Regions from separate parts of the Streptomyces sp. NPDC088147 genome, predicted to be linked through region 3. Evidence: riboswitches for the same ligand, from Rfam matches in the RefSeq annotation. Region 3 holds a riboswitch; each other region holds the start of a gene.
What was found. A riboswitch is a leader RNA that binds a small molecule or an ion and turns the genes downstream of it on or off. The one in region 3 is predicted to bind S-adenosylmethionine.
Positions count from the first base shown of each region.

Region 1 (2,242 bases), on a different contig from region 3:
ATCTCCCGCACCGGCGGCCGTTCCTCCGTGTCCACCGCGTGCGTACGCGGCACGAAACCGTGCTCGCCGCGCTCGAACTGCGTCAGCTCCGGCCGTACCAAGTGCGCCCGGGACAGCCTCAGCTGCGCCGTACGGTAGATCGCCGCGGCCATCCGCCCCAGCGCCCGTTCGTCCTGGTGGCGGTGGATCCGCACCCCGACGTCGACCTGCCCCAGCGCGTCGAGACCCGCCGTGTGCAGCGCGTCCACGAGCAGCCCCAGCTCCACGCCGTACCCGACGGGGAACGGCAGCCGTTCCAGCAGCGAGCGCCGCGCCGCGTACTCACCACCGAGCGGCTGTACGAAACCGGCCAGCCGGGGCCAGTGCAGATTGAGCAGCGGCCGGGCCACCAACTCGGTCACGCGCCCGCCCTGACCGCCCTGGCTCCCCCGACCTTCCTGGCTCCCCTGGCCACCCTGGCTCTCCCGGTCTCCCTGACCGGGGTGTCCAGCCGCGGGCTGGAGCAGCGGGCGGTCGTACATCGCCTTGACGAACTGCACGTCCTGGTCGGTCAGCAGCGGCCCCACGATCCCCGACACGAAATCGGCCGAAAACCTCCGCAGATCGGCGTCCACGAAGCACACGACCTCGCCGCTCGTCACCAGCAGCGACCGCCACAGCACCTCGCCCTTGCCGGGCAGGGCCGGCAGCCGCGGCAGTATCGCGTCCCGGTGCTCCACGCGCGCTCCCGCCGCCTCGGCGACCGCGGCCGTACGGTCGGTGGAACCGGAATCGACCACCACCAGTTCATCGACGAGCCGCACCCGCTCCATCAGTTCGCGCCGGATCACGGACACGATCTCGCCGACCGTCTCCTCCTCGTTCAGCGCCGGAAGGACCACACTCACCGTCGTCCCGCGCGCGGCCTTCGCCACCATCAGCCGGTCGAGCGGGCGGTCGGCCACGGACCAGGAACGCCTGGTCAGCCAGTGCTCCACCTCTTCCAGCACGGTCGGTACTCCCTGTGCGTGTGCCATGAACGTGATCCATCTCGCGGTGCGGACCACTATCTCAACCGTCCGTTCCTTCGGTTACAGTCTTGAACAACACGAATGACCCACGCATGCCGGGGGTCGTTACGTGGAAAAACGCACCGGACCCCGGGTCCGGTGCCATAGCGCTCATCCAGAGGGACTGAGGGAACGGCCCGTTGAAGTCCCGGCAACCCTCCCGCCGACCATTCGAGGTCACGGTGGGGAAGGTGCCAATTCCGTCTCGTGGCGAAGTACGTCGCGAGGAAGATGAGGAGAAAGGGCCTCGCCTCCATGGCTGTGCAGACCGCCGAACAGAACACCGGCTCCGACACCGGCGCCGTTGATCTCGGACCCGCCGCCGCACTCTCGTGCCGCGAATGCGGACAGCGCTTCGACCTCGGACCGATCTTCGCCTGCGCCGACTGTTTCGGGCCGCTCGAAGTCGCGTACGACCTGCCGAGCGGCACCCCCGAAGAGCTGAAGAAGCGCATCGCCGAGGGCCCGGACAACATCTGGCGCTACGCGCCGCTGCTGCCCGTCCCCGCCGACGTGGCCACGAAGCCCAACATCAACCCCGGCTTCACCAAGCTCGTCAAGGCCGACAACCTCGCCCGTGAACTGGGCGTCACCGGCTCCCTCCACATCAAGGACGACTCCGGCAACCCGACGCACTCCTTCAAGGACCGTGTCGTCGCCATCGCCGTCGAGGCCGCCCGCGCCTTCGGATTCACCACGCTCTCCTGCTCCTCCACGGGCAATCTGGCCGGTGCCGTCGGCGCCGCCGCCGCCCGCGCCGGCTTCCGTTCCTGCGTCTTCATCCCGCACGACCTGGAGCAGGGCAAGGTCGTCATGGCGGCGGTGTACGGCGGTGAACTCGTCGGCATCGAGGGCAACTACGACGACGTCAACCGCTTCTGTTCCGAGCTGATCGGCGACCCGCTCGGCGAGGGCTGGGGCTTCGTCAACGTCAACCTGCGCCCGTACTACGGCGAGGGCTCCAAGACGCTGGCGTACGAGATCTGCGAGCAGCTCGGCTGGCGGCTGCCCGACCAGATCGTCGTCCCGATCGCCTCGGGCTCGCAGCTCACGAAGATCGACAAGGGTCTCCAGGAACTGATCAAGCTCGGTCTGGTCGAGGACAAGCCGTACAAGATCTTCGGCGCCCAGGCCGAGGGCTGCTCGCCGGTGTCCACCGCCTTCAAGGCCGGACACGACGTCGTACGGCCGCA
Region 1 is NZ_JBIUSY010000005.1:512,894-515,135, reverse strand. It holds gene ACIOGX_RS20265 (glucosyl-3-phosphoglycerate synthase) at 1-989, opposite strand, end outside; SAM riboswitch class I at 1,158-1,287, shown strand; gene thrC (threonine synthase) at 1,305-2,242, shown strand, end outside.
Region 1: another riboswitch for S-adenosylmethionine. It lies ahead of thrC (threonine synthase); the one in region 3 lies ahead of ACIOGX_RS26725 (glutathione S-transferase family protein).

Region 2 (2,242 bases), on a different contig from region 3:
ACCCGGGCCACGAGCCGCTGCTCGCGCGCCACCAGCGCGTCGAACCCGGCGTCGGTCAGCGCCTTGCAGGCCGAGGCGATGGCGTACACCCCGATGACATTGGGCGAACCGGCCTCATGACGGGCCGCCGTGGTGTGCCAGTCGACCTCCACCCCGCCATCGGCCCGGCGCGCCACCTTACGGCTGGCGCCGCCCCCGGCGAGATACGGCTCCGCGTCCTGGAGCCAGTCGGCCCGCCCCGCGAGCACCCCGGAACCGAACGGCGCGTACAGCTTGTGCCCGGAGAAGGCCACCCAGTCGACCTCCAGCTCGGCGATGTCCACGGGGTGGTGCGGCGCGAGCTGAGCGGCGTCCAGCACGATACGGGCACCCCCCGCGTGCGCGGCGGCGGCCAACTCCCGTACGGGCCACAGCTCGCCGGTCACATTGGACGCACCGGTCACACAGACCAGCGCCGGCCCCGCGGTCCCCCGCCCGGCGAGTGCCCGCTCCAGCGTGGCGACGGCCTCGCCCGGCGTCCTGGGAGCGTTCAGATACGTCACCTGCGCGTCCCGCCACGGCAGCAGGGACGCGTGATGCTCGGTCTCGAACACGAACACCTCGCACTCCGCGGGGAGCACGGCCGCCAGCAGATTGAGCGAGTCGGTGGTCGAGCGGGTGAAGACGACCTGGTCATCGGGGCGGCAGCCGAGGAACTCCGCGACCGTGCGGCGGCTGTTCTCGAACAGATCCGTGGAGAGCTGCGAGAGATAACCGGCGCCCCGGTGGACACTGCCGTAGTACGGAGCGTACGCGGCGACGTCGTCCCACACCCGCTGAAGGGCGGGAGCACTGGCGGCGTAGTCGAGCGCGGCGTAGGTGACCTCGCCACCGGTGACGAGCGGGACGCTCACCTCACGCCCGAGCACCGGCAGCGGGGCGGCGCAGGCGGGGTCGTCGGAGAGGGTCGTGGTGACGGCGTTCGGGCGTGCGGACATGGCGATATCTCCCGGCGGGACAAGTCGGAACGGCTTCAAGTCCCCGCGGTGCGCGGCTGCGCCGCGATGCTGGCGGGGGTGTGCCTCGACGCACGGGTCACCGTGCGGAGGTGTTGAAGAGGGGGCGCGATCGCCCTAACGCATTCGCTTGCTCACGAGACTGCTCCCTTGAGGACCAGGACCCCAAAGGTGGCAGGGGTCCGCGCTTGCCGCAGACCTCGCTGCCTACGGCCTGGTCTTCACCCGGGGCACCCCGCCACGGACGGAGGGTTGCCGGACAGCGAGCCGGGGCCTTAATCGCTGTCGCTCATGACCTTGCCGGAGATTATGCCATAGGGGTGGCGGGGGGGTGGGGGTGGGTGCGGTCGCCGGGTCGCGGTCTCGCTGTCGTGGGCCGGGGCCCGGGAACGGCGACAACCCGCACCCCGACCACCGGCCCCAGCCGAAACGCACCCGTACCCACACCCAGCAACCCGCACCCGGAAACCGGCAGCCGCCGAAACGCACCCTTACGCGCCCCGGACCACGCCCCCCGCCAGGGAGGCGCGGCGCTACGAATGCGACGACGCGATCCAGCGGGCGAGAGCCCGCCCCGCCTCGCCCGAGTCGATCGACTCCGCCGCCCTCTCCATCCCCGCCGACAGCTGCGCCTCCAGCGACTCCCCCGTCGGATCCAGCGCCACCAGCGCCGCCGCCGAGTTCAGCAGCACCGCGTCCCGCACCGGCCCCGTCTCCCCCGCCAGCAGCCGCCGCGCGACATCCGCGTTGTACGACGCGTCCGCGCCGCGCAGCGCCTCCACGGGCACCACGTCCAGGCCCACGTCCCGCGGGTCGAACGTCTCCTCGGACACCTTGCCGTCGCGGACGACCCATACCCGCGACGTCGCGGTGGTCGTCAGCTCGTCGAGGCCGTCGTCGCCGCGGAAGACCAGCGCGGAGGAGCCGCGCTCGGCCAGTACGCCCGCGACGATCGGTGCCATCCGGGCGTCGGCGACGCCCGTCGCCTGCGCGCGTACCTTCGCCGGGTTGGTGAGCGGGCCCAGGAAGTTGAAGGTGGTACGGATGCCCAACTCGCCTCGCGCGGCGGCCACATGGCGCAGCGCGGGGTGGAACTTCACGGCGAAGCAGAAGGTGATGCCCGCTTCCTCGGCGACCTCGGCGACCCGCTGGGGGGTCAGTTCCAGGTTGACGCCGAGCTTCTCCAGTACGTCGGAGGCTCCGCTCGCCGAGGACGCGGCGCGGTTGCCGTGCTTGACGACCTTCGC
Region 2 is NZ_JBIUSY010000002.1:870,668-872,909, reverse strand. It holds gene ACIOGX_RS09075 (aminotransferase class V-fold PLP-dependent enzyme) at 1-977, opposite strand, end outside; SAM riboswitch class IV at 1,175-1,292, opposite strand; gene trpD (anthranilate phosphoribosyltransferase) at 1,529-2,242, opposite strand, start outside.
Region 2: another riboswitch for S-adenosylmethionine. It lies ahead of ACIOGX_RS09075 (aminotransferase class V-fold PLP-dependent enzyme); the one in region 3 lies ahead of ACIOGX_RS26725 (glutathione S-transferase family protein).

Region 3 (2,242 bases):
GGATCAGCCGTTCGCACCGGGCTGCCGCGCGCTCGCGCCCCCGTCAGTGGCGAGTTCGGTCACCACCCGCTCCGTCCTCCGTGACGGTCCGCGAGTCGACCACCACGGTCCCGCCGGGGCTCACGCCGCGTCGGGTACCGCCTCGATCCTGCCCCGGAAGGCCGGGTGGTCGCCCAGGCGGCGTACGTAGTCCCGGAGCCGGGGGTACGAGCTGAGGGTGCCGGCCGGGCCGAGATGGACGAGCGCCACCCACAGGTCCACGTCCGCAGCCGTCAGATCTCCGCCCAACACATACGGCCGCGAGGTGAGTTGACGGTCCAGCAGGCTCAGCGCCGCCGATCGTCCCGAGGGCTGGGCAGCCGGGGTGATGTTCCGGTCCAGCAGGTCGCGGAGGGCGTCGATGTCCGGAGCGAGGGCCGGCGGGCCGAGGGGGGAGGGGCGGGCTTCGTCGTGGCCGGAGAACAGGCTCGCGAGGTCGCGGAGGATACCGTCGGTGTCGTTGCTGACGATGCGTCCGCTCCAGCGGTCGCGCAGCGCGGGCGCGGTCAGCGGCCCGTCGTAGTGATGCACCGTGGCCTCGTACGCGCCGCGCAGTGAGGCGAAGGCGTCGGGCGTCTCGGTGGGATGCGTCAGGAGCATGGTGCCGACCGTGTCCTTCAGGCCGAGCAGGTCGAGGGTGATCGAGATGCGCAGTGAGCGGGGACAACACGCCGACAGGTAGAGATCGTAGCGGTGCGGCGCCGGGTAGAAGCCACCGGCAAGACCGACACCGATCCGGCTGGGGAAGCGGTGCGGGCGGGGCGACGCGGTGGCTCCCCTGGGGCGAGGCCTCGACGCGGACGGACTCTGGTGACAGCCACCGGAGGTGGCCGTGCTGGAACTACGCAAAGCTGTCTCGGGCATGACTCTCCCTTGGGGGAACGAGGAAGCCACCGCCGCCTTGTGGGCACCAGCGGCCGGATGCGGAGCGACTGCGCTTTTCGCACGGGTCCGGATCACACGGGTCCGGGATCGCACAGGTCCGGGATCGCACGGATCCGGACCGCACGGACCGTCGGCGGATCAGTAAGCGCTGGAGACACGCAACAGATCGATGTGCAGGCGCCTCGTCAAGCCGTTCCTGGGCATTGCCACCCGTTCCCACCTCCGGGGCTCGCGAGACGCGAGACCGCGCTTGCCCCGCCGCGCCGGCGGGACCCGGTCGTCACCCGGAGCACCCCGTCGCGGTGGAAGGGTTGCCTGTCGGCGGGCCGGGGCCGATGACCACATGAGCGGGCGAACCCGCGCCGTGGCGCTGACAATCGTGACCGTCCACATCAGTCTCGGTGCGCTCCGTGACGCCGTCAAGAAAGCCGGGCGCACGGTCTCACCTGATGGTCACTCGCGTCGACGCGCAGCGGGCCGGCGGGAAGGAGAAGAAATCCCGGCGGCCGGAAGAAAGGGAATAGCCGCGCTGTTGTCGTTGTTCAGTTCCGTGCGGCGAGCTCTGAGGGAGCCGCCGGCGTGAGGCCGGCAAGGCCCCGGGGCCCTGGGGCCGCCGGGCCGGAAGGGCGGAGGTGAGGTACATGCGTCCCGTGTCCTGCCGCCGTGCCGTGAAACCCGCCCCGCCCCGCCGCCTGCATCTGTACTCCCGGACACACATCGACCTGCTGCGCGTGGCCGGCGCGCTCTGTTGCTCGTGACCTGTTGTCCTCCAGCCGCACCCTGAGTACGGGTGTCGGCTCCCTCGTACGGCTGATCAGGAAGGCGTCACTCCCTTGTCCTCGTCACCCTCCCCGCTGCACCTCGCCGTCGCCCTCGACGGTGCCGGCTGGCACCCGGCCGCCTGGCGCGAGCCCGTCGCCCGCCCCGGTGAACTGCTCACCGCCGCCTACTGGACCGACCTCGTGACCGAGGCCGAGCGCGGTCTGCTCGACTTCGTGACCATCGAGGACGCGCTCGGCCTCCAGTCCTCCTCCTTCACCGAACCCGACGGCCGCACCGACCAGGTCCGCGGCCGTCTGGACGCCGTCCTCATCGCCGCGCGGGTCGCCCCGCTGACGCACCACATCGGTGTGGTGCCGACGGTCGTGGCCACCCACACCGAGCCGTTCCACATCTCCAAGGCGATCGCCACCCTCGACTATGTGAGCACCGGCCGCGCGGGCCTGCGTGTACAGATCACGGCACGCCAGAACGAGGCCGCGCACTTCGGACGCCGTACGTTCCCGCCGTTCCGCCGGGAGGACTACGACACGCCCGT
Region 3 is NZ_JBIUSY010000008.1:91,889-94,130, reverse strand. It holds gene ACIOGX_RS26725 (glutathione S-transferase family protein) at 121-903, opposite strand; SAM riboswitch class IV at 1,166-1,309, opposite strand; gene ACIOGX_RS26720 (putative leader peptide) at 1,566-1,682, shown strand; gene ACIOGX_RS26715 (LLM class flavin-dependent oxidoreductase) at 1,758-2,242, shown strand, end outside.